DNA from 2 places in the Bacillus sp. FJAT-53060 genome. Region 2 is predicted to be linked to the other one. Evidence: a T-box and tRNA genes for the amino acid it is inferred to sense, from the RefSeq annotation. Region 2 holds a T-box; the other holds one or more tRNA genes.
The links. A T-box is a leader RNA that pairs with one kind of tRNA and senses whether it is charged. The one in region 2 lies ahead of tyrS (tyrosine--tRNA ligase), so its partner is inferred to be a tRNA-Tyr.
Positions count from the first base shown of each region.

Region 1: it has a tRNA-Tyr gene. The T-box ahead of tyrS (tyrosine--tRNA ligase) is inferred to sense a tRNA for this amino acid. The anticodon was not compared.

Region 1 covers NZ_JBAWSW010000019.1:36,935-52,670, forward strand. The annotation lists gene trmL (tRNA (uridine(34)/cytosine(34)/5-carboxymethylaminomethyluridine(34)-2'-O)-methyltransferase TrmL) at 377-850, opposite strand; gene WAX46_RS08955 (amidase domain-containing protein) at 895-1,797, opposite strand; gene queG (tRNA epoxyqueuosine(34) reductase QueG) at 1,859-3,007, opposite strand; gene WAX46_RS08965 (hypothetical protein) at 3,091-3,687, shown strand; tRNA gene WAX46_RS08970 (tRNA-Gly) at 3,786-3,859, opposite strand; gene WAX46_RS08975 (hypothetical protein) at 4,469-4,750, opposite strand; gene WAX46_RS08980 (PqqD family protein) at 4,747-5,652, opposite strand; gene WAX46_RS08985 (hypothetical protein) at 5,636-7,102, opposite strand; gene WAX46_RS08990 (ABC transporter ATP-binding protein) at 7,080-7,826, opposite strand; gene WAX46_RS08995 (hypothetical protein) at 7,941-8,153, opposite strand; partial or broken gene WAX46_RS09000 (aliphatic sulfonate ABC transporter substrate-binding protein) at 8,641-8,873, opposite strand; gene lepB (signal peptidase I) at 9,174-9,740, opposite strand; gene WAX46_RS09010 (LTA synthase family protein) at 9,873-11,816, opposite strand; gene WAX46_RS09015 (hypothetical protein) at 12,753-12,950, shown strand; gene WAX46_RS09020 (histidine phosphatase family protein) at 12,996-13,532, shown strand; tRNA gene WAX46_RS09025 (tRNA-Gly) at 14,070-14,143, opposite strand; tRNA gene WAX46_RS09030 (tRNA-Leu) at 14,148-14,232, opposite strand; tRNA gene WAX46_RS09035 (tRNA-Leu) at 14,270-14,358, opposite strand; tRNA gene WAX46_RS09040 (tRNA-Cys) at 14,376-14,446, opposite strand; tRNA gene WAX46_RS09045 (tRNA-Gly) at 14,452-14,526, opposite strand; tRNA gene WAX46_RS09050 (tRNA-Gln) at 14,534-14,605, opposite strand; tRNA gene WAX46_RS09055 (tRNA-His) at 14,615-14,690, opposite strand; tRNA gene WAX46_RS09060 (tRNA-Trp) at 14,715-14,788, opposite strand; tRNA gene WAX46_RS09065 (tRNA-Tyr) at 14,794-14,878, opposite strand; tRNA gene WAX46_RS09070 (tRNA-Thr) at 14,894-14,966, opposite strand; tRNA gene WAX46_RS09075 (tRNA-Phe) at 14,973-15,048, opposite strand; tRNA gene WAX46_RS09080 (tRNA-Asp) at 15,076-15,152, opposite strand; tRNA gene WAX46_RS09085 (tRNA-Met) at 15,172-15,248, opposite strand; tRNA gene WAX46_RS09090 (tRNA-Val) at 15,264-15,339, opposite strand; tRNA gene WAX46_RS09095 (tRNA-Glu) at 15,371-15,445, opposite strand; tRNA gene WAX46_RS09100 (tRNA-Ser) at 15,465-15,555, opposite strand; tRNA gene WAX46_RS09105 (tRNA-Asn) at 15,560-15,634, opposite strand; rRNA gene rrf (5S ribosomal RNA) at 15,644-15,736, opposite strand, start outside.
Region 2 covers NZ_JBAWSW010000002.1:54,496-70,231, reverse strand. The annotation lists gene WAX46_RS01805 (type I restriction endonuclease subunit R) at 1-3,105, opposite strand, end outside; gene WAX46_RS01800 (restriction endonuclease subunit S) at 3,125-4,363, opposite strand; gene WAX46_RS01795 (type I restriction-modification system subunit M) at 4,353-5,945, opposite strand; gene tyrS (tyrosine--tRNA ligase) at 6,309-7,577, opposite strand; T-box leader at 7,631-7,868, opposite strand; gene acsA (acetate--CoA ligase) at 7,927-9,651, opposite strand; gene WAX46_RS01780 (GNAT family N-acetyltransferase) at 9,807-10,439, shown strand; gene WAX46_RS01775 (CBS and ACT domain-containing protein) at 10,478-11,119, shown strand; gene WAX46_RS01770 (acetoin utilization protein AcuC) at 11,116-12,276, shown strand; gene ccpA (catabolite control protein A) at 12,321-13,322, opposite strand; gene WAX46_RS01760 (bifunctional 3-deoxy-7-phosphoheptulonate synthase/chorismate mutase) at 13,758-14,834, opposite strand; partial or broken gene ytxJ (bacillithiol system redox-active protein YtxJ) at 15,047-15,369, opposite strand; gene WAX46_RS01750 (YtxH domain-containing protein) at 15,400-15,736, opposite strand, start outside.

The sequences.
Region 1 (15,736 bases), on a different contig from region 2:
TTTTTCATTTAGTTCGTTGTTTTCAGCACTTGCATATCAACTTTATTACCTGACACCTATTTGACACACATTATCGTGGAAGGGAGTTGAATTTTTGTGACAAATATAAATCCATTACTTTTGATATAAGTACGCCCGCCATCCTTTAAATAATTTTGCTGCTACTATTTCCTGGGTCTGAGAGAGACCTAGAATACTGACTGGAATGGTCTCTATTAAAGTAGCTGAGCTAATGGCACTAATGAAAAGTAGCTTTTTCAGCTCATTATTCCTTTTTTGAAAACGTGATCACAATCTATTCCAATACCCATTTTTCAACATATTCTTATCTCTCATAAATAAAGCCACGATACCTAACTCGGCTTTGATCATGATCTTATATGAGATCTCGATATTGCTGCTGGCGAAGCCCCTCATAAACAAGGATAGCCGCCGTATTCGAGAGATTAAGTGAGCGAACATGTTCTGTCATCGGCAAACGAAGACAACGGTCCATATTTCGTTCAATTAAATCTTTCGGCAATCCACTCGTCTCCCTGCCAAAGACAAAGAAATAGTCTTCATCTAGCTGAGAGTAATCAAACATTGTATGAGGCTTTTGGCCAAATTTCGTGATATAGAAAAATTGTCCCTTCGGATGAGCCTCAAACAATTCATCCAATGAATCATGATAGACGACATTGGCATATTTCCAATAATCAAGTCCTGCACGCTTTAGCATTTTGTCATCTGTCGAAAAGCCAAGCGGACGAATCAGATGGAGTGTTGTATTTGTTGCTGCACATGTACGCGCAATATTTCCAGTATTAGCTGGAATCTCTGGTTGATATAAAACGACATGAAATCCCAAAAAAGTTCACCTCTAAATTTTCTTTTCCGCTCAACATTATACCATTAACTACCCTTCCCGGCATCGTCCAAAATGTGAAAAAACGTATAACGAATAGCTGGTGTATAGGCTGTCGAATCCTCATATGACCAATAACGCATACGGCTGTCATACGTCTGTGCATTGACAAGTGGCATTCCGCCTTTATCATGATCAACGACAATGGTTGTATGATTATACCTTCCATCACCTTCAAAATCGTAGCAAATGACATCACCGATTTGAAGCTCCTGTGCCTCTTTAACCTTCTTCGCTCTTAAACCTGCCTTAGAATTCATTAAATAGTTTTTCATCGAATGAGCGACCGTCCAGCTATAGCTCCACGTATGTGGACGCACCCACCAGCCAGAACCCCGATTCGGATATCCTCTCGTCGGCGCATTCCCTGCTTTCAAGCATTGTGAAATAAAATTTGTACAGTTATCCTCAAAATTTTTGTAGGCTGGATTCCTTTTATTCCAGTACGTCTCCGCGTATTGCACGGCTGCTCGTCGATCATAGTGAAAGGCTCTCCCGAATTGTTCCTCGTTTTGGAAGCGTTTATCTACCTCATCTTCCTTCTGCAATTTTCCCTGCACCATTTGATCTTTCACAAGCATGTTGTTATAAAGAAACGCTTCTCTTTTTTCAACATGTTCCTCTAAATAAAAAGAATCGTCTACATCCTTACAGACATAAGTGAGATGAGCAAGATATTGCACATGCTGAGCTCCATCATCCTGAATCGTTGAATGCAGAAGCTTTGCTTTTGCTTTCACTTTTACAATCTCAACCTGTCTTCTAGCGAAAAGCTCTTTTTTTCGTTCTACTGCTTCCACATCAGAAATAAGCTGTGGCTGTTTGATCGCACTGCCATTTAATAAATACTCCAGCCTATCTTCTAACGTTTGCTCTAATAATTGTTTCACACAGACACCACCAAACTTTTTTTAAAATCTCTGTTTGGTTCATTCTATGTTCATAGGGATGTTATTTAGTATTTAAAGGTGTCTGTAAGAACTCAACCCCTTTTACAATCTCTTGTCTCGCTTCTTCATCACTTTCCCGCTCAAGGGCTTTTTCCAGTTCTGAAAGCTGCTGCTGATCGCCAATTTTGCCAATAGCCCAAGCGGCCGTTCCTCGAATGACCGGCCTTGGATCTTTATGCATCAGTTTAACTAAATCTGGCAACGCAGAGGTTTCTTTAAAGTGAGCAAGTGCCAAAATCGCATTCCTTTGAATAGGCTTTTTCCCACGCCAAGATCCCGAAACATGACCGTACTTCTCCTTAAACTCACGATTGCTGATCGTAAGCAGCGGCTTTAAGAGCGGCTTTGCAATTTCAGGGTCCGGCTCCATTTCAGGATGCAAATGAAAGTCTTTTCCTTTATTGATTGGACAGACCGTTTGGCACGTATCACATCCATACAATCGATTCCCTATTTTCGACCGAAACTCGTCAGGTAAAAACCCTTTTGTCTGCGTTAAAAACGAAATGCACCTTTGAGAATTAAGCTGTCCTGGATTCACTAAGGCACCTGTTGGACACGAATCCACACATTTATTGCACGTTCCGCACTGGTCTTCCATTTTCTCATCCGGTTCAAATGGGACATTTGTGATCATTTCAGCCAAGTACACATAAGATCCGAACTCAGGTGTAATAATCATGCAGTTCTTTGCACTAAAGCCAATGCCAGCACGTTCTGCTACAGCACGATCAGACAGTTCACCTGTATCCACCATTGATTTCGTTCGTATATCTTCATGTTTGCTTCTCAAAAATTCCTCGAGCATATCGAGCTTTTTTTTCAGTACAACATGATAATCCGTACCCCATGACGCCCTGGAAAAGATACCTCTTCTCGCATCCTTTGTGCTTCGAGGAGCATCTTTCATTTTGGAAGGATAAGCGAGCGCTATTGCAACAATTGATTTGGCCTTTGGAAGCAACAAAGCAGGGTTTGTTCTTTTTTCAATATCAGGCTCTTCAAAGCCCGACAAATACCCTAATGATTCATGTAAGATAAGGCGGTCTTTTAATGAATCAAATGTATTAGCACTTGCAAATCGAATTTTATCGACACCAATTTCATTCGCATATTGAATCAATTCTTCTTTTAATTTTCCAACATGAATCACCTTGCACCCCTCCTTTCTTTGTTTCTTCTGTTGTTTAAAGTATAATACGAGTGTATCATGACCGATTGGAGTGAGTCACTGTGAAGATACATATGGAAATATCTCATCCCCAAAGCCCGTCTATTCATGTTGGACAAATTGAATATTCACAGATTGAAGTCGGTAAATCGCCTCAAATGTTAAAAGGTCGATTACGCCTGTTTCAAGAATCTTTGTTTTTTGATTACGAGGATAAAACCTTAGAAGAAGTATCAGCGATCAAAGAATGGACTGATCTTTTAGAAGACGTCCCTTTTCTTCCACTTCTTTCTAATATTCAAAAGGAACAATTTATGGACTCGACCAATTCCGTACAGGATTTGTCGATATTTTTCTCATTAAAATATTTCTTACCCATCCTTACACTAGATGCTGATCGTCTCAAAGATCCTGTTTTACTGTCAAAAAATAGTTCTGATCACATCGAATGGCAGGACAGTGAAGGGCTTAAAGGGTTATTTTCTCAAACAAGTAAAGCACAAATTTCTCAAGATACAAAGAATATCCTTCAAATCATTCTTTTCCGGCCATCTATTTCCTGGGAAAAGAGTGAAGCTCTTATACAATCCTTGACGAAAATGTTTGTACAAATACAAGGTGGAGAAAGCAACTATGAACTCATTGAAAAAGCACTGTAGTCTGACAGCGCTTTTTCACATTATACTGACATAATAAAAAACGCAACACTTCGTTTATCTATGAAACGAAACACTGCGTTATAAACAAAATTATGTATTGGAGCGGGTGATGAGAATCGAACTCACGACATCAGCTTGGAAGGCTGAGGTTTTACCACTAAACTACACCCGCATCCATCTTTGAAAGCCAATGTCATTGTGTTGACTTTTATTATATTACAACTTTCTTAAGAATTCGTCAACAGAATATGAAGATTTTCGTCAAAAAACTTCATTTTCCGTATATATATTACGATAGTTATTTATCTAGCTGTACAAAACATAAATACGCATGCAAAATATTCTTCAACGCTTGCTCCAGGTTCTTCTACATTTCTTCAAGAGCCATCTTTGCCAATTGCAGCTCTATACACAATCAATGCTTTTTCTCCTGAAGCACTTTGACAGATTCAGATTGTGCAGAAAAAACATAATCATCTACTTAAAACGGAAAACTTGAAGTTGCTTTCGTCATTTTTGTCTAACCAAATACTAAATTGTGATTCGTATATATCTTTCTGATGATATAATTGAAAGGGCACATTCATCGTTTCGACCATTTTTGTAATGACTTCCGATAAAAGTAATACTCTGATTCTTTTCGTTAATCCTTTCATCCTGCTAGTAGATAAACTGCGAATTAAAGAATGCTCCATTTCTACATTGATATCCCCTTTGATTTTGGTTCTACATTATACTAAAATTTGGTTGAGTATACAAAAAAAAGATTAGGAGGGTTCTCCTAATCTTTCGCTTTTTTCTGTTTCATTACTGACAGCAGTGCCACAATCAGAAAACTCACAGCAAAAATTACAATCATATAAATAAAAAAGTTTGGTTTGATCTGAAAAGTAAAAGCTGACGAGCCTTCCATCTCAAAGGCAAGACTATTAAATAATAATTCATGATTCGTTTTTGATTGAAATAAATGATAGAACAGTACACCAATAGTCAGCATTGGAAAGCCTAAGAAACCTAGAAAACCACCAACAATTGCGCCTTGTTTCATTGCCTGAACGTTCATAATCGTTGACCTCCCATTCCACGAACCAATAACTGCTTCATAATGGACTTACCATCTCCCATAAACGGAAGAAGGTAGAGTAATTGAATCAAATACGTAATTGAAAAAATGAAAAAACCTGTTGAGATTGGATTCTCTTTCAGAAATAAAACGGTCACAATGACTCCTAATGCTCCGATCACACCTGGCAGAAGTGGCCCAAGTAGTGTAATCCATACCTGCTTTTTCTGAAATGGATCTAATACGGGTCTCACAAACTTCACGGACATCATATCGCTCGCAAAAAAGCCTTGTGGGCCATCCCGTCCTGCAAACTTCCGATGTGCATATCCATGTGCCGCCTCATGCAAGGCTGTCCCAGTAATTAATCCGAAATAAATAATGGAAAAATAAATCGCGATGACTACAATCGATGGATCAGGAATGAATAAAAAGGCGATTCCTGCCATCACCATAAAGAGCACCCAGAAAAAGATGATTTTACGCATCACCATGAGCAAGGCCGTCCCCAATATTTGAAGGAATGAGTGACCACTGCAATCAAACCGCTCTTTCATCTTTACTTGATACTGCTTAAAAAATTGATAGCAGGCTGTGACCACCCGATATGGCGATTGATAATGGATAGACAGCAAATGATGCTGATTTAGACTCATCATTAGTTGATAGAAATCACGGGCAATTACAGACTCATCGACCTGAAACAAATCGGCGAGCTCTGCCGTTATATTCGCTTCTGTCCTCTTGCCGTCAACTTTCGTTAACATATGATATGCACTCTCATTAATCGGGAGTGTGCTTCCATACTGGGTATCAGTCAGATGCCTTTTTTGTAAGGTGACATACGGAGCAATAGCCGGTACCCGCTCGATCTTTAGCTTACTGTTAAGAAGTTGAATCATGTGAATACCTCCATGAAAAACCTTTGTATATGGCAAAGATGAGCAGACCTTCAAATCCTGCCACTAGCAACCACTGAAGCATTTGGCTTGACTCCCCTATGACGTAGTTTCCAATAAATAAAATTGGAATCATGATTAAAATAAGCACTCCAAACGAAAAAATGCCCGTGTATGGATTATTTCGATCAAGGGGAAGTAAAATACCCACGACATAAAAGAGAGCAATTGCATTACACAAGACTGCAGCAGCAATCAATACGTTCAAAATCTGATCAGGGAGCGTCAGTGTTGTGAGCATGAATAAAGCAATTTGCATCACTCCAACGAGCAGAAGGCCGATAAACTTATACAGAGCCACTTCCCACGACCTTAGACCAAATGTTTTATACATTCCAAGCATTCGTTTATCATTGCCAAATGAATTAAAGGCTGTTAATCCAGCTAGAGCACATAGTACAAAAAAGGCTTCTCCTTCAAAGCGGAAAGCAAACTGATAGCGGATAAATAAGATCACGATAAGGAGAACGAGAAAGTTTAAAATGTTTTCTTCATTTCTCACCTGTGATTTGATTTCCTTTACAATGAGTGACCACTTTTTTGAAGACGAGAATGGTAGTTTGTTTAAAAAAGTTAATGCTTTTTTCTCTACCATAATCGGCATAAGAGCAAGAGAAAAAAACGCACCGCCTGCGGATAATAGGATGAACAGAATCAAAATCGCATAATTTACTCCTTGAGGAGACATCCCTTGTCCCGCAAGGAAAAATGGGGCTGTAAAATACATCAAATGATAATCAAACTGTATATATGATTGCTGAATTTTACTGATGTCAAAATGCGTCATTCCATACGCAACAACTAGCACCAATAAAACAAATATCGCTGCAAATTTTTGCAATGGTAATTTAAATTTTAGAACGAGCAAATAGGTCATGTTGTAAATGAACTGCAAAAGTGTTAGGACAAACAGCGATTGCAAAAGCACCATCAAGAAGAAAGTGAGAATAAAGAAAATACCGATCCCTTTGGCAATAAAATTAGGTAAAAGCAAGACACCGATAAAGAATAAAACAAGCCCTGCCACCACTGTCACCATCGGAATGAAGTATCCAAGGCTTTTCTGAAATGTCGAAAGCGGAAACCAGCTAAGCTGCATAGAAAACCGGTCCTGTTCGGGCGTTCTGACCTTGATCAGAACAAACAACAGGCTTGTAAAAATGGATGCATTGATCGCCATTGACACAACCAACAGTCCAAGTGAACGTTCATCTCCATTTAAGAAAGACTTTATAAAGACACCTGTAAAACTGTATCCGATGATGGCTCCCATTGTGACTGCAAACAAAAAGAATAAGACCACAATGATTCGCTTCGTTTGAGTATCAAAGAGCTTATACATCTCCTGCTGCCACATTTTAAGCATCATTTTAGAAATGATTAATGATTTCATCAAAATGTGCACCCCTATCACTTAACATTGAAGCTTTCAGAAACACTTGTTCCAGTGTGCTAGATTGATACTTCTCTTTTAATGCTGAAACTGTTCCTTCATCCATTTTATTTCCCTTTGAAATAATGGCGATTTTGTGGCACAGCTCTTCTGCTGAAAGCATATCATGCGTTGAAAGCAAGATCGCACCATGGTGCTTGGCATAACGCTTCATGAGTTTCTTTGTGTTTATAACCGCTTCAATATCAAGTCCTCTAAAGGGCTCATCCATGATCACCAATTGACTATCAAGCATAAAGCCGGCAATCAGCTGTGTCTTTTTTTTCATACCATGTGAATATGTTTCGATAGGTCTTGATAAAGCTGAATCCATGTCAAACAATTCAATTAGTTGATTTCTTCTATGATTTGTTTTACATTCATACATAGAGGAAACAAAATCTAAATATTCAGCACCAGTCAATGCTTCAGGGAGCAGCAGATCATCTGGAACATAGGCTACTTGTTTTTTAAAGGATGGATTATCATTTGTCACATCCTTTATGTGAATCGTTCCTTCTGTTTGCTTAATGATCCCGAGTGTACAGTTAATCATCGTTGTTTTACCGGATCCATTCGGACCAGCAACAGCAACAATTTGATGAGGAGCGATCTTTAAATGAAAATCATTGATAGCAGTTACATTATTTTTATACGTCTTAGTTAAATTCTCGATCGTAAACATATAACCTCCAAGTGGCTGTATATTCATTAAAACAGATCAGGCTAAACCGCCCGCCACAGACGGTTTAGCCCTGGTGTCATACCTTAGAAGTAAGAAGATGAATCCTAAGTAGAGCTACTTACATTCAATATTAACGTGTAAGCCACTTTCCCATCGAACGCCTCCTGTAAAGCTACCGTTGCCGTTTGCTAAACACCAAATTGCTGCTCCTAGAACAACTGTTGCTCCCAATGCCAGAAGGACTGCAACAAATACTAAGAACCAAGCTTGGTCCATAATAGCAGGTTCCATAGTGGAATAATCTACTTGCGGTGCTGCATAAGTCATAATTTTCACCTCCCATCTTATGATGAACTGATCGTATCATAGGTGTCACACTCCAAACATCAACAGAAGATCCCATTTTTGACAAGAACACACCTTTGGGTAAAATGGGATCTTTTATTCAATTATTTCCTTTTTAATGCACAAACCCTCTCTTTTTCACTAGATTTCATCACTCCATTAGAACCAACGAACCCAAACAATGTCAAACGAACCATCTTTTTCCTCTATTTTAAAATAGTCTTTTATCTTCATCTCTTCTATATATTCTTTCTTTTTTGTGAGATAGAAAGAATTCCTCCGATATATCAGATATAAAAGTCCTAATTACATGTCGTTATTACACCAATTATGAAATATCTACCGATAATTTTAACAAAAGAGTGAGCATATTTTCCTTCTTCTCTTGTCACTTAAAATATGTATATACAAGAAAGTTCATTGAAAAAAACCTTTCCTTCTTCATCACTCGTTCCTCCTTCTCTTCCTATGAAAAATCTAATTGATTAGCGCCAAGCCCTTCAAATTGGGGAAGGGCGCTTTGAAACTCACCCCACTTTACTCTCATGCCTTCTTCCTTTGCTAAAAGCAATGGGCTTAGACTATGCTGCATTCATTAATCTCTTTTACATTGTTTTCTGAACCAACCGCTGCTTGATCACACCTTGCTAATACAAGAAGGAGAACCAAAAAGAGAGTGGTCCTTTGCTTCTTTTGATTCAATCTTATCCTTCTGTCAACAACAACTCATCTGTTATCTCAAATTCTGACCTGGTTTTGTGATGCGTCTTTCTCCTATCACGAGATTCCCATCATAATCTGTATCAAGCACTCGAATGATGCAGGCGATGCTTACTTTCGCTGCCATGAATCTCAAAAAGCTAGCAAACTGGACATGGAGACGACCATGTCCAGGGTAAGACAACTGATAAATTTTATCAAAATAAGTGAAAACCCCACTTTTACTTGAAGTAAAGGTAGGGTTTGTCTACGGTCTGAACCACACGACAGTGTGCTTTTTTCTTATTGATTAAGTAACCGAATATCTTGGAAAGGATAAAACACAAATGATGTTGTCCCTTGAATATCACTCTTTGTAAAAAGACCTAGACCGTTGCGGCTGTCCATTGAATTCTGGCGATTGTCACCCATGACAAAGTACTTTCCTTTCGGGACTGTAAGAGGACCGAAATCAGGCGTCAACAAGGTGCCATCTGCGGCTGCTTTCTTTTTGTTTGACGCTAAATAAGGCTCCGCCACTTTTTGACCATTGACGTACAGCTGGTCATTTTTCATTTCAATTTTATCACCTGGTAAACCAATCAATCGTTTCACGTAATGAGTGCTGCGGTCTTCCCCATCAAGTACAATGATCTGTCCTCGTTTATAATCACCGAAATAATCGACGGTTTTATTCACAAAGACCCGCTCTGTATTATGCAATGTCGGATCCATAGAAGACCCTTTGACAATATACGGCGCAAATATAAAATTACGAATGATAAAAACAGCAATGAATGCAATTAAGATGGCCTTGATCCAGCCCCATAATTCTGATTTCTTTTTTTGTGTTTTTGTATTTGTTATCATAAGCTCCTCCTGAAATCCACTAGGACAAAATGAGTTTCGTCAGCTACTTAAAATATAAACATATTTTGCCAATAAATCAAGCTATGAGAGAGAAAAAGGCAAGCACCTTTCCTGTGCTTGCCCAAAACTTAGTTACTTAGCAGAAGAATCCGCTTCTTGCGTTTTGTTTGTTTTACCATAGAAATAATCAGATGGATTCACTGGTTTAAAATCAGATAGCTTATGGAATCGAAGAAGATCCCTGTAAAGCACTTTATCTGAAAGACTTAACTGATTATCTACACGGGCTTTGATCGCCTCTGTCTTTTTATTTTGCTTCATCACTTTACCCGTTTTCGTGTCGTAGACAGTATTATCTACAAGTGTGTATTTTGGTGTCACATAGTTTCCACTACGGAATGCAACTGTTTGATCATGTTCTTTTGAAAATAGATCTGTCCCAAAATTCACGAACTCGTTTGAATCGATACCTTGTAAGTGGAGAAGCGTTGGCATCACGTCTATTTCACCGCCATACGTATGATTCACGCCGCCCTGTTTACCAGGAATACGAATCATCAGCGGTACACGCTGATTTTGTGCATTTTGATACGGTGTAATTTCTTTTCCTTGAATTTCACTCATTGCACGGTTATGGTTCTCAGAAATACCGTTATGGTCACCATATAATAAAATAACTGAGTCTTTATACAGACCTGATTTTTTCAAATCCTTAAAGAATTGCTCTAATGATTCATCTAAATATCTTGCTGTTTGAAAATAATTATCTACTGTCTTATCGCCAGTTGTTGCTTTTGGAATAGTGGCATCTTTCTCATCTAAATTAAATGGATAGTGATGAGTCAGTGTCATTAAGTGTGCATAAAATGGTTTTTTCAATGATTCTAACATTGGGATTGACTCTTTAAAGAACGGCTTATCCTTCAGTCCCATATTCACAAGATTTTCTTCATCCATATTGTAATAAGAGGCATCGAAGAATTGATCAATTCCCATATGCTTATAAATGGTGTCACGGTTCCAGAAAGATTTATAATCCCCGTGAAGAACTGCACTTGTATAATCTTCCTTTTGATTTAAAATTGCAGGAAGTGATTGGTAGGTATTTTCCCCTTTTGTCACAAACGCTGCACCCTCTGGCAAGCCAAACATACTATTATCCATCATCAGTTCAGCATCCGCTGTCTTTCCTTGACCTGTCTGATGGAAGAAGTTATCGAAATACGTAAAATCATCTTCCCCATGAGCCAGTTTGTTTAAAAACGGCGTAACTTCTTCCCCATTTAGCTTGTAATCAATTAAAAACGACTGAAAACTCTCTAAATGGATTTTAATGATATTTTTACCTTTCGCTTTGCCAAAATACTCTGCATTTGGCTTTGCATAGTGAGAAGCCGTATAGTTCACAACATCCGTTAAATCATCACTGCTCGCATTTGCAACCTGTGTTGCATTTTGCGCCGATTGAATCCCATCATAAATCGCATAATTATAGACGCCTAAATACTTAACAATATACTTATGATCAAAAGTTCTTGTTAATAATTCTGGACGATCCTTTTCAGCTAAATGAAGGTTGACAAAGAACAGGCCGACACCTGCTGCAACAATAAGCAATGCAAATGTCTTTTTCATTTGGAATTTCTTGATTTCCGGTCTCCAAATCACAATGGCAATCAAGATCAAGATATCAAGGAAGTACAAAATGTCATGCGGCTTAATACTTGATAACACACCGTCTGTCATGCCTCCTCCAAGATTTCCTGCTTGCTTCATTGTTGGGAAAGTTAAAAAGTCATCAAAGAAACGGTAGTACGCTACATTTGCATATAAAAGTCCGGTCATAATAAAATCAATCACAATTAAAACAATAGCCGATTTACGCCCCTTTAAAAAGAGAGCAAGTCCCAAAAACACAATGGCTGAACTAAATGGATTTAATAAGAGAAGTCCCTCTTGAAAAGAACCTTTTACTCCTAAATTAAAGTCCATCTTGTAGGCTGTATACGATTTTGCCCAGAATAAAAGGACAGCCAATACAAAAAAGCTATATTTGTTCAAAAATATTTTTTTCATAATACCTCTTCTTTCTATTAACAAATTGATATAAATGAATTCATAAAAAATTTACATTCATTTTGCAAATGTAAATCTTCTTCGCCAAGCATTCCAATGCTTTGTCTCCGGCAGACCAAGGAGTTCCTTTAATATAACGTATGAGAAGCATCATAAGTTTCAAAAAAAATAAAATTTACACACACTTCATGTTTCAGTGAATGAAGAGTGTTTTGTAAATTACTTAGTACTACTTTACTTTTTTCATCTAATCGTGTCAAAGTAATTATAAAGAAAAGGATGAATAACCTAGGCTTTTTGACTCGTTTACCCAAATTTATACAAAACTCTACCCTTACTTCTTAATTTTCTTCTTTATTGTGACACGATTTCTCCTATCAATGTACGGTGTGATAAAGATATAGATTAAGATTATTGAGGTCACAGGACCTTCTGGAGTAGGCGCAGGTAAAGAATCTCTTTGTACCGATTCGATTCCACTGATTGCATGGAAGGAAAATGGCCATCACAACCGAAGGTGAGACTCTACTGGTAACAGAAGAAGATGGGTTACGGAAAAAACAGGCACAATTACATAAGGAATCCATTGTTCCACTTCAGGTACCAGAGTACAAAAGGTGCAGATGAATTCTTGCTGGTATCACATATCCATCCATATACAGAGGATAGAGAGCTTCAAGACATATGAGAAGAAGCACAAAAACCTGTCTTTTAGACGGAGCAGTGATTTCGATTTTGTAAATTTATTTACAAAATGTTCCAGCGGATGATCAATGTCTTAAATGAAGTCAAGCTGATTCAAATTTCCCTTCAATTGAAGTGACACCACCATAGGGAATCAAATGAATAGACCTATTTGAAAAAGGATTGACGCTTGTACAACTTCCTCGTATTATTAGCATAAATCCATCTTTTTCTTAGAAAAGGGTAGCTTACATGAGCTTGTTTAAGAACTGGAGAAAAAAGCAAAACAATCAGTCGATCACTTCAGAAAAGCAAGAAGGCAGCATCCCAATCAACTTTTCCACATTTCCCTTTGGTACAGACCACGTAGATGACTTTTTGTTCAACTTAGACCTTACATCCAAGCTCATCGATCCATATAAAGATACAGATACGAACAAATTAACCTAGACCTTCGTGAATGCTCATCCAATACTCAATGAAAGGTGTAATCCCATGAAAGTCAGACACTGCCAAGCAGATGGACAATTGAAAGATGCGGCTTTAACGCAGCAAGGCATCACTCAATCACTCGCGCTGGCTCAGTTCTTTTCCGGCATTCACCTCAATAAGATCATCTCAAGTCCCTATAAACGAGCCATCCAAACCATTGAGCCGCTCGCCCATGCAAAACAACTTAAGATAAAAATAGATGAGCGTCTCTCTGAACGTGTGTTAAGTAGAAAGCCGATGGATGATTGGTATGAGAAGCTAAAGCTCAGTTTTTCGGATTTACACATCACATATGAAGGCGGAGAATCAAGTCAAGAAGCAATGAACCGAATAGTAGAGGCTCTCTACGAACAAATAGAAGTAGAAGAAAATCATACCCTCTTCGTTACACACGGCAATATCATGAGCCTGCTCCTCAAACACGCCGATTCGAACATTGGATTCAATGAGTGGGAGAAGCTCAGCAATCCAGATGTCTATGTATTGAAACACTTTAGCCAAGATCATTTAGAAATAAAACGAATATGGCATAACATATAATAAACGCTAGAATCCACTGTAATGATCCTAAACATAAGGACATGTTCCTTATCATACTGATTTTTCATTAAAGTTTTATAAATCCAACTAATTTGATCTGGTTCGGATTCCAATTCTAGTTTAATAAGAGGCTCTAAAGGTATAACAATTCAACATAAAGCACATCATCACATAGATTATGATAATCAAATATGGCTTTCACTTTTTCTTTTTCATATTGAGCTAGTAACACCCTGCCCCTCCTTTCCTCTAAAGGCTCAGATTTTATTTCACAGTCCTCAATAAATAGCTTTAATGCTCCTTTAAATTCAATCTTCTCTTCTCATTTGCCACATTGTCCATAATTAAGTCAATGTCTTTTGTTGATAGCTGATTGTTCCTTCTCATCTTTTCATCATTCCCTCAAAAATAAATTGTTTTAATGAAAGGGTGCATATGACCATAGGAATTTGACTTTGCCTTCAATAATCATGTACATAAAAGCAAAAAAGACCGCTAATTTTCATTAGCAGTCAGTCAATTTATCAGTATGTAAGTTGGAGCGGGTGAAGGGAATCGAACCCTCATCATCAGCTTGGAAGGCTGAGGTTTTACCACTAAACTACACCCGCGATGTGGTACCGGTGGCCGGGGTCGAACCGGCACTCCGTGAGGAACACGATTTTGAGTCGTGCGCGTCTGCCAATTCCGCCACACCGGCATGATCTTTAAAGAGCGCAACTTATAATAAAAAACAATGGTGCCGAGGGCCGGACTTGAACCGGCACGGTAGTCACCTACCGCAGGATTTTAAGTCCTGTGTGTCTGCCAATTCCACCACCCCGGCAGTCTTTTCAAAAAAAAAGGCGACACCCGGATTTGAACCGGGGATAAAGGTTTTGCAGACCTCTGCCTTACCACTTGGCTATGCCGCCATTATTGGAGCGGAAGACGGGATTCGAACCCGCGACCCCCACCTTGGCAAGGTGGTGTTCTACCACTGAACTACTTCCGCATATCAACTGGGCTAGCTGGATTCGAACCAACGCATGACGGAGTCAAAGTCCGTTGCCTTACCGCTTGGCTATAGCCCAATAATAAAATGGGGCGATTGATGGGAATCGAACCCACGAGTGCCAGAGCCACAATCTGGTGCGTTAACCACTTCGCCACAACCGCCATAGATGTTATAAATCATATAATTGGCAGGGGCAGTAGGAATCGAACCCACACCGGAGGTTTTGGAGACCTCTGTTCTACCGTTAAACTATGCCCCTAAAAATGGTGGAGGGGGGCGGATTCGAACCGCCGAACCCGGAGGGAGCGGATTTACAGTCCGCCGCGTTTAGCCACTTCGCTACCCCTCCACATTTGAAAAACAGTGCCGGCAAGAGGACTTGAACCCCCAACCTACTGATTACAAGTCAGTTGCTCTACCAATTGAGCTACACCGGCAAATAGTGGTGGCTCGGGACGGAATCGAACCGCCGACACACGGATTTTCAGTCCGTTGCTCTACCAACTGAGCTACCGAGCCAACATCAATATGATGAATATGTATAAATGGCGGTCCGGACGGGACTCGAACCCGCGACCTCCTGCGTGACAGGCAGGCATTCTAACCAACTGAACTACCGGACCAATATAAAAATAAAAAGTTTGGTTGCGGGGGCAGGATTTGAACCTGCGACCTTCGGGTTATGAGCCCGACGAGCTACCGAACTGCTCCACCCCGCGACAATATAAAAGATATGGTGGAGGATGACGGGCTCGAACCGCCGACCCTCTGCTTGTAAGGCAGATGCTCTCCCAGCTGAGCTAATCCTCCGGAAAAAAATGCTGGTATATATTCTATAAAATGGTGACCCGTACGGGATTCGAACCCGTGTTACCGCCGTGAAAGGGCGGTGTCTTAACCGCTTGACCAACGGGCCATCTATTATATGTATCTTGTGGCGGAGAGCAAGGGATTCGAACCCTTGAGACGGGTTTACCGCCTACACGATTTCCAATCGTGCTCCTTCGGCCACTCGGACAGCTCTCCAAATTGGCTCCGCAGGTAGGATTCGAACCTACGACCGATCGGTTAACAGCCGATAGCTCTACCACTGAGCTACTGCGGAATGAAGAAAGCCTGGCGATGTCCTACTCTCACAGGGGGAAACCCCCAACTACCATTGGCGCTGAAGAGCTTAACTTCCGTGTTCGGTATGGGAACGGGTGTG
Region 2 (15,736 bases):
CGCTCGTTTCATTTCAGGTCCGTATTTTAATGGTTTAGCTTCTGGATGAATTGCTTTGTATTGATCAAACTGTTTACTATCAATGATGTTCCCAATATTCGGAATAGGATCAGTTCCTATCATATATTGAATAGATGATAAATGAAGTTCATTCTCATCCACAAACCATGTTTTAGCAAACTCTTTTATATGGAGATTTTTCGTTTTTGTAAAGAATGTTCGTTTGACTACTAATATGTCTTCATCTGGATTCACCTGTTTATTATCCATTTCATTGAGGATCGCACGATATACCTCTTTGACCACTTCAGCTTTTTTCAATTTTTGAAGTGCTTTTTCGATTTCTTGACGGATATCCTGATTATTGGCAGAGTAATTTCCTAATAGTTGATCAATAAAGGCAGAGTCTATGTCGTATAACTTAACAGAATTTTCACCATAAAATTCAATATCCGAGAAGTTTGGTGTTTCCTCTTCTTTCGTTCCTTCTTCTAAGAGTGAGCCTTTGATTGTATTGTATATCCCGATGTTTTCTTCAATCGTCATCACCTGTTCTTGCAGGGCTTTCGATGCTTCCATATCGTCGTTGTAATTGTCATACGTCACGAGAGCTTCATAAGCATTATTCAGCTCTTGAAATGCTTTGACAAATTCAACGCGTTCCTCTACTGGAGAATGCTCGTCCAATTCAGAAGGATCGATATCCAGTGACTTTAAGGTTTTATGTGCCTTTTTAAATCGTTTCAACGATTCTCCATATGTTGGGTACACAAGATTCGTTTCTTCCTGTTCGTTAGAATATGTCTTAGTCGCTTCCTCTACATTCCATTCCATCGTCCAAGGTTTTCTAAACGTCATGATGAGTCCTTTTGTTTTACCAGGATATGTACGATTTGTTCGCGAGAATGCTTGAATTAAACCCGCATAATCTAGATGCCGATCCACAAAAAGAGTTTGTATGGTAGGCGCATCAAATCCAGTTAATAGACGATTAACCACAATCACTAAATCTATATGCTTTCCAAATTGTTTGAACTCCGCTTTTTTTCGGGCTAATCTGTTGTTAATGTCCCCATTATACCGCTCAATATCTTGAATCGACCAAGCGGTATCATAGGATTGATTATAGTCTTTGATGATGTTTAACATATCTTCTTGATCTATTTTTGAAGTTTCTTCATTATCATTTAATGAGTAGGTGATGGCGATTCTAGGAAAATCCTCATCCTCGATCGTTCGCCCTTTACGAATCGGATGACCTTTAAACTCTTTTACCATCCAATCAAGATCTTTCGTCATTCTTTTTATCGCATCATAATATCGTTTGGCCATCGCAATAGAGTTTGTTGTCAAAATAGCGGACTTTTGCGGTCGGCCGTTTTTGAAATCAAACTTTGTATAAGCATTATCCGGTCGAAACATCTTATAGATGACCTTTTGAATATGCTCATCACTTTCATAGATAGTGGATGGCAAATGGGATTCCTTCTCCATCCCATCCATTTGATCAATATACGTATTTAATTCATCATCACTGAGATGAGCGTATTTGTCACTTTGACGAAGCTGAGAAAAGATATGATTGCTAAGAGAGTTTGGTTCAATCGTATCTTCATGTTCTACTTGGAATCCTAGAACTGCACCATCGTCTAAAGCATTTTTAATCGTATATGTATGAAGCTCTTCACCATATTGATCACGAGTCGTACGTGCTAGCTGCCCTTTTGGTTGTTTTTTATTAACATCGAAAATGGGTGTACCAGTAAAGCCAAACCAAGTAGAATTAGGGAACGTTTTCTTCACGGATTCCATCCCCTCTGCACTTAATGCTCGGTGACATTCGTCAACGACAAAGACAATATGTTGTCCGATCAGTTTTTGAAATCGGTTCTTTCCCTCCTGCGCTTCTTGTTTTTTTGCATAATTGATAGCATTCTCTAGCTTCTGACGAGTCGTAATAATAATGGTATTTGAATTGGCATCCGCTAATAATGTCTCACTCAGTTCTTTTGCACTGCCAGTTCCAACGATTAAACTATTAGACTTTGCCTTACCTGAAGAGTTACCTGTATTAAATTCAGACGCAAACCTTGTGAATTCTGTCGTTGTTTGATTATCTAAATCTTTTCGATCAATGAGCATAATCGTTCGGTCAACGCCAGGTTTCCTTGCTAATAATTTGGTCGCAACAAAACTCGTTAGTGTCTTTCCTGACCCTGTTGCATGCCATACATATCCAGATTGATGCTTCATCGCCGCCGTAAATAATGCTTCAATTGCGTGTATTTGATATGGATGTAAAACCATTAACGCTTTTTGATCATTTTCTTCGCTCACAACGGTATATTGAGCGATTAGACGATGTGCATTTGGAATTCTGAGTACTTGTTTCACAAATTCATAGAGGTTGTTGACTTTTCGGTTATCTTTTGTCCGCCAACTAAAGACAAACTTCTTATGCATCTCTTTTGGCAGAGCATTGGCAAAATAACGAGTCGTTTGTTCATTTGAAATAACAAATAACTGAAGAGTAGAAAAAATATTATTACGAAATAGCCCTTCCTCTGTATACTTCTTCACTTGATTGTATGCTTGAAACACACCATCTTTTGCCGTAACCTTTTTTAATTCAATTTGCACAATGGGTAACCCATTGATTAATAACGTCACATCAAAACGACGGTCGCGTTCGTCAATGCTCTCTCTTTTTTTCGCTATTTGATGAACTACTTCATATGTAGAAATGCCTCCACCGATATCATGATTTGAATAAAGAACGAGAGACATCGAACCTAGCGTTACATCATCTCGTTCAATCATAATGCGAGCAATCCCATTTTCACCTTTTAGCCACTTTGCTGCATCAAAAGGTGTTTGCGTTTTTTTTAAAATTTCCGTTTTAATTTTATCAAATTCCTTATCAGAAATCGGATGTTCCCCAATTTCTGATAAGTTGTTTTGTGTGATGATTTTTCGCAAGTTCTGCCATAAATCCGCTTCTGATTTTAAATCAGGCCGATAGTTCCATTGGTTACTCTCTTCACCAAGTACGTCAATTAACTGACGTTCTATTTCTGATTCATCTCTATGACCATTCTTGACCATCATATTTCTCCCCTTTTTGCTAGACAAACATCTTTTGTAAAAAGGCTTTTTTTGTTTGTTTTAGAATATCTAGTTCTTTTTGATGTAAAGCGATTGTTTTGTCTAGTAGTTTGAAGAAGTTGCCGATTTGGGTTTGTTCATCTAATGATTTAGGCACTACTATTTTAAATTTTGAAAGAGACTTTTGACTAACACCCTTAGCTGTTCCCCCACTGGACATTGAATATAGTTTATTAATAACAATGGGCGACCGAAGCAATGTACTAAGAAAATCATCCGTGATCTTAGCACCGTCTACATCAAAAGCTATTGTTCTTTGACTAAGAATATACCCTTTATTATCAGGTACTTGAGCCACATTTCCCATGGGTGCTTCCGTAGTGAATAATACTTGCCCTTGTTTTAACTCCTTATCCCCCATCCACTTTTTATAAAGTTCCTCATCACCGTAATAGGCATCTACATTTAAATCTATATATCCATTTTTCACATTCAAAGCTGATAAAGCTAAATAGCCACTTTTGCTCCAATCAAGCCCAAGTTTTTTTGGCGTTCTTCCTCTGAAATCAATTATACTATTAATGTTATCAAAAAATTTTCTTTCTTCCCATTCCCCACTAAATCCAGAAAAACGAATTTCCGGTACGGACTCTCCTTCTTTTGGAAACATTTTTTGTAAGAATCCTTGTTTCGTTTGTTTTAAGATGTCTAGTTCTTGTTGTTGAATAGCAATTGTTTCGTCTAACTTCTTAAAAAAGTATCCTATTTTCATTTGTTCTTCTAAAGATGTAAATAGGAATGGGATTTTGGAGATTTCGTTTTTATTAATCTTTTTAGGAAAAGCAATATGCAGTGTCTTTCTCCATAGTTCTTTTTGCATTGTTGGAGCATGAATATTGGCTTGTAAAAAATATGGATTTAATAATTGGGATTTAAATAAAGCAAGACTAACATAATAAGCGATAGGAATATCTTCATCTACGACATTCGCTGTTCCTATATCACCTATTCTAGTCATTAACACATCATTTTTTTCAGGTCTAATTTTAAACTCTTTGTTAAATGCTTCTTCACTTATATACTTTGAGGACTTAAGGTTTTTTATATTTTCAACACTTAAGAACATAACGCCTTCATTTTTATATTTTGGAGTTTGATGTGTACCATCATATACATTTGCAACTTCTTCTAACTTCCGTTCTTCCCACTCCCCACTAAATCCCTTAAACCTCACTTCTGGCACTCTTTTACTTCCCACGCTTAAACACCTCTAACGCACCTTTCATCCATTCTGCGTCTTTTTCATCAAAATTCATGGAAAAAATCATGTCATATAAATTAGACTCTAGCTCTTCTTTTTCTTTTCGAATCTCTTGAATTTTTGCTCCGATGGCGGCCATATCGACAGGCTCTTCTTCTTCAAATGTATCGACATATCTTGGGATATTTAAGTTGAAGTCATTTTCTTTGATTTCCTCAAAACTTGCGACATGTGCATACTTTTCTACATCTTCTCGTTTTTGATATGTCTCTACGATTTTATCAATGTTTTCTGTAGACAATTTATTTTGATTTTTTCCTTTGGTAAATTCTTTACTGGCATCAATAAATAGTACATCACGCGTTGTACGGTTTTTCTTTAAAATGATGACAGTGGTTGGAATGCTTGTACCAAAGAATAAGTTTGCTGGTAAACCGATCACCGTATCAATGTGTCCATCTTCTAGTAATTTTTTACGTATGACACCTTCTGCTGCGCCTCTGAAAAGAACACCATGTGGCAGGACAATCGCCATGGTTCCAGAATCTTTTAAGTGATATAAGCCGTGCAATAGAAAAGCAAAGTCCGCTTTTGATTTCGGTGCTAATTTCCCATAGCGATTGAAACGTGAATCATCTAAAAATGTATCATCTGCTGACCATTTGGCTGAATATGGCGGATTCATTAGAACTGAATCAAATGTATATGGCTCATCGGTCGGCCAGTCTTTATTTAATGTATCCCCGTTACGCAGGCGCATGTCTTCGTAATCAACACCGTGCAAGATCAAGTTCATTTTTGCTAAGTTATAAGTCGTTGTATTCAGTTCTTGCCCGTGATATTTCACACTTTCTGGATATTTAATATAATTACGAACATTTAACATTAAAGAACCAGAACCCATTGTAGGGTCATACACGCTGAATAATTTTTTCTCTTCTTGTCCCATTGCCACAATACGAGCCATCATGATAGACACCTCATGTGGTGTATAGAATTCTCCCGCTTTTTTCCCTGCTTCTGAGGCAAATTGACTGATTAAATATTCATAGGCATCTCCAATGACATCTCCATTATGGCCAATGACATCCACATCATTTAACTTTTTCAATACTTCTGTTATCGTGATATTTCGCTGCTGATCATCTGATCCTAGTTTTTTCGATTTCAAATCCACATCATCAAACAAGCCACTAAATTGAAGATATTTCGTCGATAAATCAATAAATGCTTTATTTAAATCATTTAATTGAAAGGTATTCTGTTTTGCCTGACTCGCTAACTCACTAAATAAATACGCTGGCTCGATATCATATCCTATCGTATCGACTAATGTTTCGATTAAGTCTTTTTGAATATCCTCATCTGATAATAACTCTTTGTATAATTGCGCTTGTTTATCCTGTGTATCGTATACTTCCGGCGATTCATATGCAACTTCGATGACTTTTTCTAATAATTGGTCAGATAAATACTTATAGAAAATCAAACCTAATAAATAGTTTTTATACTCTGAAGCGTCCATTTTGCTTCTAAGATCATCTGCGGCACTAAATAATTTTGTATGTAATACAGCCATCGTTATTTCCTCGCTTTTCTTTATTGATCATGTTGTTTTAATCCTTCCGTATGAATTACTTTTTATCATACGAATTCATCGTATCATAGTCTTATTTCATCGACAATCATTTCAAGTATTCACAGGAATTACTATTAATTTATAGAACATACTCAATAGATACTGGCATGTTTCTTCATTAAAAATCTATCTAGACTCTATTTCAAAAAAAATATGATAAAAGTGAACAAGGTACTGTTTGTTTCGTATGAGCCGATGCCAAAAGACTAGAGATTCGTTCTGCTAAAAGTCTGTTAGACTCTGTGACCTTATTTGTCATAAAAAAATGCAGCCGGTTCTCTCAGCCCGGCTACACATTGAGTCTTACTTGTAAGTGACAAGGAAGTATTTCTTTTTCCCTCTTCTTAAGACGGTAAATTGGTTTTCAATTCGGTCTTCGTCTGAAAGAACATAGTCTTTATCGGTTTGTCTCTCTCCGTTGATGTAAACTGCACCATTTGTAATATCCTCACGCGCTTGACGTTTTGAAGGAGACAGCTTTGATTCAACAAGTACATCGACAAGTGTCAGCTCTTCTGTGCTGCTTTTTTCCATCGAAGGGACATCCTTAAAGCCTACTTTTACTTCTTCAGGTGAAAGAGATTTGATCTCGCCTTTAAATAGCGCATTTGAGATGTTCACAGCCTGTTCTAGTGATTCACGGCCATGTACAAGCGTTGTAACTTCTTCTGCTAAACGGCGCTGCGCTTCACGCTTTTCAGGGGCTGTTTGCACTTTTTCTTCATACGATGTGATCTCTTCTTTTGATAAGAACGTAAAGTATTTTAAGTATTTCACGACGTCACGGTCATCTGTGTTGATCCAGAATTGGTAGAATTCATATGGTGACGTTTTTTCTTTATCTAACCAGATCGCGCCTCCTTCTGTTTTCCCAAACTTCGTGCCATCTGCTTTTGTGACAAGCGGCATCGTGAGACCAAATGCTTTTTCACCTTCTGCCTCAGACTTACGGATCAACTCAAGTCCAGAGGTGATATTTCCCCACTGGTCACTTCCACCGATTTGAAGCTTACAATTTTCATTTCTGTAAAGGTTTAAGAAGTCTAAAGATTGTAGGATCACGTAGCTGAACTCTGTGTACGAAATCCCTGTCTCCATACGAGAGCTGACGATATCTTTTGCCAGCATGAAGTTCACTCCGAAGTTCTTTCCAATATCACGAAGGAACGTGATGACATTCATTTGGCTGATCCAGTCATAGTTATTGACGATAACTGCTGGGTTTTCACCTGCTTCAAAATCAAGAAATTGAGACAACTGGCCTTTGATTTTCTCTGACCACTGTTCCACGATTTCTGCTGGGTTTAGAGAGCGTTCTGCTTTTTTGAAGCTTGGATCGCCGATCAGTCCAGTTGCGCCCCCAACAAGTGCAATCGGGTGATGGCCTGCTTCTTGGAATCTGCGCAATGTTAAAATTGGCAAGAGATGACCAATGTGCAAGCTGTCAGCTGTTGGATCGAAGCCGGAATATAGCTTGATTTTTTCTTCTGTTAGTAATTTTGTCAAACCTTCTTCATCTGTTTGCTGCTGAATTAAACCTCTGTACGATAAATCTTCCATCAATTCGCTCATATCCAAATCTCCTTTTTTTACGATTCAACATAAAAAACGCCCCTTCGTATGAACGAAGGGACGATATATATCGCGGTACCACCCTGCTTAAAAGACAACACATCACGTCTTTTCACTTACACTGATAACGGACAGATCCGTTCTTTCACTAATGAGGCAGCATTTATGCTCCTTTTCGTAAAAGCGGTTCGTGAGGGTAATTCGAATATCTCTTTGTACTGACTCGCACCAGCCGTCAGCTCTCTTAAACAGGGAAAGATGATTCTACTGAATCTCAGTCAAAACCTTTTCATATTCAACTAAGGTCATTTTTAACATACTTTTGATTTCAAGTCAACTGACGGAGAAATTAATCTTCCATTGTCGAAAGGTCGCCAGCAGGTAAATTCAGCTCCCACGCTTTTAGCACACGTCTCATAATTTTTCCGCTTCGCGTTTTTGGTAGTTTTTCTTTAAACTCGATTTCTCTCGGTGCTGCATGTGCAGCGAGTCCTTTTTTCACAAATGTACGAATCTCTTCTTTCAGCTCATCTGTTGGCTCATATCCGCTCCTGAGAGCAATGAATGCTTTGATAATTTCACCGCGGACTGGATCTGGCTTTCCAATGACACCAGCCTCTGCAATGGCCGGATGTTCAACCAGCTTACTTTCAACCTCAAATGGACCGACTCGCTCTCCTGATGTCATGATGACATCATCGACACGTCCCTGGAACCAAAAGTATCCGTCTTCGTCCATATAAGCTGAATCTCCTGAAACATACCAATCTCCCGGCATAAAGTAAGATTCATATTTTTCAGGATTGTTCCAGATCGTATGCATCATGGATGGCCAGCCTTTTTTAATTGCAAGATTCCCCATTCGGTATGGCGGAAGTTCATTCCCGGCATTATCCACAATCGCTGCTTCTACGCCTGGAATTGGTTTCCCCATTGAACCTGGTTTGATGTCCATGCATGGATAATTACAAATCAGCTGTGCTCCTGTTTCCGTCATCCACCATGTATCATGAATTCGTTTGCCAAACACAGCGTCTCCCCAACGGATGACTTCAGGATTAAGAGGCTCCCCTACACTTAAAACGTGACGGAGCGAGCTGAGGTCATAGTTTTGAATGAAGTCGTCCCCTGCCCCCATCAGCATTCTGAAGGCTGTCGGCGCACTGTACCAAACAGTCACACCAAGTGATTCAATGGTTTCATACCACGTATCAGGATTGAACCGGCCACCTAATATGACATTCGTCGCCCCATTTAACCATGGTGAAAAAATGCCGTACACCGTACCCGTTACCCAGCCAGGATCAGCTGTACACCAGTAGACGTCATCTTCTTTCAGGTCAAGTACCCATTTCCCGGTCTGGCCTTGCTGCACCATTGCGCCATGGACATGCAGGACACCTTTTGGCGTACCGGTTGACCCTGATGTGTAATGAAGCAGGAAGCCGTCTTTTTCATCCATCCATTCAATGTCGAGTTCCTTTGCTGCCTGCTTAAACGATTCTTCGTAGTGAATCGTCCGCACGCCATCCACGTCTTCCTTGTCACCGCCGACAATGATGACAGATTCAAGTTTTGGAAGGTCTGCAAATGGTATCCGCTCCAGCAAATCAGGCGTCGTCACAATCACTTTTGCCTCACTATTTTCTAAACGATCTTTGACGGCTCCCTCCATAAATGCCTCAAATAACGGGCCAACGATCGCACCAATTTTGACAGCGCCAAGCAGAAGAAAATAGAGCTCAGGTGATCTTGGCATAAAGATAAAGACACGATCCCCTTTTTGCACATGCGCTTTTTCTCTTAATAGATTTCCCGCTTTGTTTGTGTTGATTTTCATATCCCTGAATGTATACTTTTCATCCCTCTGTGAATCTTTGTAGTGAAGTGCCACCTTGTTTTTACGAAACGAGTCCGCATGTCTGTCAATCGCTTCATAGGATACATTTACTTTTCCTGTTTCATACCAGGAGAAGTTTTTTCTCGCTTCCTCCCATGTGAATTCTTTGTATGCCTGCTCATAATCATTTAAATGATAGTTCCCTTTTACTGATAGTAGCGTTTCCACTTGCATCAAACAGTCCCCCTTTGCATACGTTTACAATGATCATTATAGTATAGATGACTTTTTTTCTCAATTTTTAAAAAACTTATAATGAAACCATTTTAATTCTTTCAAGATTTAAGATAAAATAGAAACGACTCACTAGAATTTGAGGCGGTGGATACGTGGAGCATCCTAAAACTTATTATTCAAAAACAATTGAGCGAGAAACAGGTAACATCCTTATTGAAGGCCCAGTACCTGCATCAGAGCTTGCGAACTACACGTTTCATGAAGGACTAACGGCATTTCGCACGCCTGAGGAACAGAAACAAGCACTTGTTGAAATAGCAGATCTACCTGAAGGACGTGTGATCATTGCAAGAGTGGATGAGCTTGTCGCAGGCTATGTCACGTATTTGTATCCTGATCCACTTGAGCGCTGGTCAGAAGGCAACATGGACAATTTAATTGAGCTTGGTGCCATTGAAGTCGCTCCTCCATTTAGAGGTTGCTCACTCGGCAAGCATTTACTGAATGTGAGCATGATGGATGAGCAAATGGAGAACTACATCATCATGACAACTGAATATTACTGGCATTGGGATTTAAAGGGGACAAAGAAAAACGTTTGGGAGTACCGCAAAATGATGGAGAAAATGATGAACGCAGGTGGTCTTGTCTGGTTTGCAACAGACGAGCCAGAGATCAGCTCACATCCTGCCAATTGTTTGATGGCGAGAATCGGCAAAAATGTGAGTCCTGATTCGATCGAGCGTTTTGATCGTCTTCGCTTCCATCAGCGCTTTATGTATTAACGTTCAATTCGTTTTTTTGGCAAAGGGGATTGGTAAACATGATGATTGAACAAATTATGGAGCGTGATGTGATCACGCTGCGAAAAACCGATACGATCGAAGAAGCCATTCAAAAAATGAGTGCTCATCACATTCGGCATATTCCCATCGTATCTGATCAAGGATCTGTCATTGGGATGGTGACAGATAGGGATATTAAAAACGCCAGTCCAAGTATTTTCGAAACAGAAAAAAGACAGCTTTTTATTCAGCGTCCGGTTGAAGAGATCATGGTGCTAGAGACGATCACCGCTCACCCGCTTGATTTCGTTGAGGAGATTTCAAGTGTCTTTTTTGAGCACGGAATTGGTTGTCTTCCAGTTGTTAGACGCGGCAAGCTTGTAGGCATTATCACGAAGACAGATTTACTTCGTACGTTTGTTAGACTGACAGGTGCAGATCAGCCTGGGTCACACTTAGAAGTGGAAGTGGAGCAAATGACAGAGGGGCTCGCAGATATTACGGCCATTTTAAAGGAGCAGCATATTCAAATGCTGAGTGTGCTTGTGTACCCACATGCAAATGAAGCCTCTAAAGTGCTCGTATTCCGCCTTCAAACCATTCATGCAGATCATGTGACGAAGCTGATTCGAGCAAAAGGCTACAAGGTGCTTTGGCCTATGGAGCAGACAATCAAATGAAAGAAGCGACCTTTGTTTTTTCACCATCTTTTCAAACGTACCAGTTTCATCAAGATCATCCCTTCAATCAGCTTCGCGTCTATTTAACATACGATCTTCTTCAAAAAATGAAAGCGTTAACGAATGATGAGATCATCGCACCGCGTATGGCGACGCTCGATGAATTAAAGCTTGTTCATACGGCAGATTATATTCAAGCTGTGCAGCGGGCAAGTGAAGGAAAGCTGTCTACAGCAGAGGGCGAACGCTATGGCCTTGGCACTGAGGATACACCGATGTTTGCAGGGATGCACGAGGCGGCTTCTCTCCTTGTCGGCGGAACATTAACAGCAGTTGATCAAGTGATGCTGGGTCATTCGCATCATGCGCTCAACCTTGGCGGCGGGCTTCACCACGGATTTAAAGGGCGTGCCTCTGGCTTTTGTATTTATAATGACAGCTCTGTGGCCATTCAATACATTCAAAAGACATATGGCGCAAGGATTTTATATATCGATACTGATGCTCATCACGGGGATGGTGTGCAGTTTAGCTTCTATGACGATCCAGAGGTATGTACTGTATCCATTCATGAAACAGGTCGCTACTTGTTCCCTGGAACTGGACAAGTACAGGAAAGAGGCCACGATAAAGGCTATGGCTATGCGTATAATATCCCTCTCGATGCATTTACAGAAGATGAATCGTTCCTCGAAGCATACCGAACAGCAGTAACTGAGATTGCTACTTTTTTTAATCCAGACGTGATTTTAACGCAAAATGGGGCGGATGCTCACTATTATGATCCTTTAACCCATTTATCTGCCACCATGAAAATATATGAGGAAATTCCTAGACTTGCCCATGAGCTTGCTCATCAATATTGTGACGGAAAATGGATTGCTGTTGGCGGGGGTGGGTATGATATTTGGCGCGTTGTCCCAAGGGCATGGAGCCGCATTTGGCTTGAGATGAAAGGCATCACACCGCCAGCTGAGCTTCCACAGGACTGGATTCTAGCATGGAATAAGCAATCACCTGTCACCCTTCCATCGACATGGTCAGATCCTGCAGATTTATATCCACCGATACCAAGAAGAGCAGAAATCACAGAAAAAAATACACAAACGGTAGAAAAAGCACTCATGCCTGTTAGAAGAGAAAAGAAAAATGCATAAGAAAAGCAGGCCTTCACTGATAAGGTGAGCCTGCTTTCTTGTTTTTATTTTGTTGATTGTCTTTCTTCAATTCTGTGTGGCAGTTCGACAATTTGATCTTCCACTTGTTCTTTGTTCATCAGCTTCGTGAGCAGTCTCATTGCGACAGCCCCAATATCGTATGTCGGCTGAACAACTGTTGTCAGCTGAGGACGTACCATAAGGGAAAGTCTTGTGTTATCAAAGCCAATGACTTCTAGGTCTTCAGGAATCGATACACCTCTGTCCTGCGCTCCGTGAATAACCCCTAAAGCCATCTCATCTGTTGCTGCAATGACAGCTGTCGGCTTATCAGATTGCTCAAGCAGATTCGCAAGGGCTTCAATACCGGAGTCATATGAGTAATCGCCTTCAGCAACGAGTACATCGTCAAACGCAATACCCGCTTCTTCTAGCGCACGCTTATAACCAGCAAGCTTTCTCACAGAGTTAATTGGTTCTGACAACGGCCCAGATACGAAGGCAATTCGTTTATGTCCTTTTTCAACTAATAATTGAACTGAATCATAAATGGCCTGCTCGTAGTTAATGTTCACAGATGGTGTTTGTGCCTGCTCTTCAACGGATGCTGCAAGAACAATCGGTACAGGAGAGCGCTTAAATTCTTCGACATGGACATCTGTGATGTTGCCGCCCATAAAGACAATCCCATCCACTTGTTTGCCTAGCATCGTATTTAACAAATGAAGCTCTTTATCTGTATTTTGGTCTGAGTTGCTCAAAATGATGTTGTACTTGTACATTGTGGCGATATCTTCAATCCCGCGTGCAAGCTCAGAATAGAAAATACTAGAAATATCAGGGATGATAACCCCAACTGTCGTTGTTTTTTTACTTGCAAGACCTCGTGCCACTGCGTTGGGACGGTAGCCAAGACGATCAATCGCTTCAAGCACCTTTTTTCTTGTTGTTGGTTTTACGTTCGGATTTCCATTCACAACGCGTGATACTGTTGCCATACTTACATTTGCTTCTCTTGCTACATCATATATTGTAACATTATTCACAAAATCACTCCTTCAAATACACTTCATATCTATAGCATTCACCAATTGGATAAAGACATGTCAGATACGAGGAAAATAATATCCTATTTGTCATTAAAACGATGAAAAGAAACACATAATTTTTCAATCTACATCAAAATGACATTCTTTTATGAAATTATACACGTTTTTTGGTCATATGAAAACGTTCCCTTTCTTTTTATAACTAAATTAAACAGAATATGCTTGTTACCTTTATATTGAATCATATTTCATAAAAAGTCATCGTAAACGTCAGCTATGACAATGATCTTAGCAGATTCTGTCGAATTTTAAAAATGAAAACATTATGAACAAGCACTTTTTAAGCTTTCAATGAGTTTTTTACCTATTATTTCGGATTTTCTCCATGAAAAAAACCGCCGGGCTTTCATCCGGCGGCTACTCTGTCTATGATTACGCGTGAATGTTAACAAGTGGTCTTAAGGCGTCTAACCATTTTTCAAATTGAGGAATGTCCATTTGCTGCGCTGAATCAGATAGGGCAACAGATGGGTCTGGATGCACTTCTGCCATGACACCGTCCGCTCCAATAGCAAGAGCTGCTTTAGCCGTTGGAAGAAGAAGATCTCTACGTCCAGTTGAGTGCGTCACATCAACAAAGACTGGTAAATGTGTCTCTTGTTTTAAGATTGGCACAGCAGAAATATCTAGTGTATTTCTTGTTGCTGTTTCATACGTGCGGATACCACGCTCGCAAAGGATGATTTGGTCATTTCCTTGTGAGATGATGTATTCAGCTGCATTGATGAATTCTGAAATTGTCGCTGCTAGACCGCGTTTTAAAAGAACTGGTTTATTCACTGATCCTGCTTCTTTTAATAGCTCGAAGTTTTGCATGTTACGTGCACCAATTTGAATCACATCAATATGATCAATTGCTTTTTCAATATGAGCAGGGTTTACGATTTCACTAATGACAGCTAGACCGTATTCATCAGCTACACGCTTTAGGATTTTTAGACCGTCAACGCCAAGCCCTTGGAAGTCGTATGGACTTGTACGAGGTTTGAATGCACCTCCGCGAAGAAGTTTTAGCCCCTGCTTTTTAGCTGCTGCCGCTACTTCTGCGACTTGCTCGTAGCTCTCAACAGCACATGGCCCAACGATGAAGCGTTGTTTTCCATCACCGATGGCTTCCCCATTAATATTCACGATTGTATTTTCTGGTTTTTTCTTACGAGAAACAAGGAGTGCTTTGCTGTGATCATCTTCTTGAAGCTCTAGACCTGCTTTGAAAATTTCTTTGAAAATATGCTGGATGGTTGAATTTTCAAATGGTCCATCATTTTCCTCAAGAATTTGGTTCAGCATTGTGCGCTCTCTGACAGGATCATAACGGTTGACACCTTGCGCTTCTTTGGCCTTTCCGATTTCTTTTACAATGTTTCCTCTTTCATTGATCAATTTTAAGATTTGAAGATTTAGTTCTTCTGCTTGCTGTCTCAATTGCTCTAGTTCATTGTTGCTCATTTTTGTCATCCTTTCCTCTGCCTGTTCTCGCTTTTTATTTTTCATTCTCTAATGATAGGGTTTATTATAACAAAGATTTCCGAATTGTCACGAATAAATTCTTTATCACCTAAACGCTTTTAAGTGATAAAGTATTATGTGTAATTATAGCATACTTTAGATTCAAGTAAACCTTTTTTATAAAAAAAACGTCAGCAATTGCTGACGTTTTTCTACATATTATACTCAAGTGCTTCTTTTGTTATACTTGAGTGAGATACATGCCATTTTATTTTTCCGCCGCTAAAGACGAGTGCCTGAGGGCTTTCGTGCTTCACCCCTGTCTTTTCTGCTACATAGGCTGAAAGCTCTCTTGTGTTTTGAATTTCCAAAAATAGGTAGGTACGTCTCCATGTGCACATGCAAATGCTTCAAACTCTTTAAAAGCAGCCTTGCTGATTGGACATGTCAAACTGTGCTTAAAAAAGACAAAGGTCCCGTCTTGATTCATTAGTTGATCAAACTGTTCTTCTGTTTCAATGAGTTGTTTTGACATGGTGTGCTCCTTCCTAAATTGAACAGCAAGTTAGCCTTTAATCGATTGTTCTACTTTTTCTTTGACATCGTTGATGCCGTCTTCAATTTCAGATGTTGCTTCTTGTGCTCTTACTTTTGCTTCGTCTGCTACATCTGACGCTTCGCTCGCTATATTAGCTGTAGCATCTTTTGCTTCACTTTTCACTTGATTAGCTTTTCCAGCGGCACGCTCTTTTATGTCTTTCACTTTGTCTAAAATTTGATTTGATTGCTCTGCAACCAGCTGAGACCATTCAGACGTTTTATCCTTTGCAATCGTCACATATTCAGTGCCTTTCTCCTTTGCATCTGTTGTGAGTCGATCGGTTTTTTCTTTTAAAGCATTC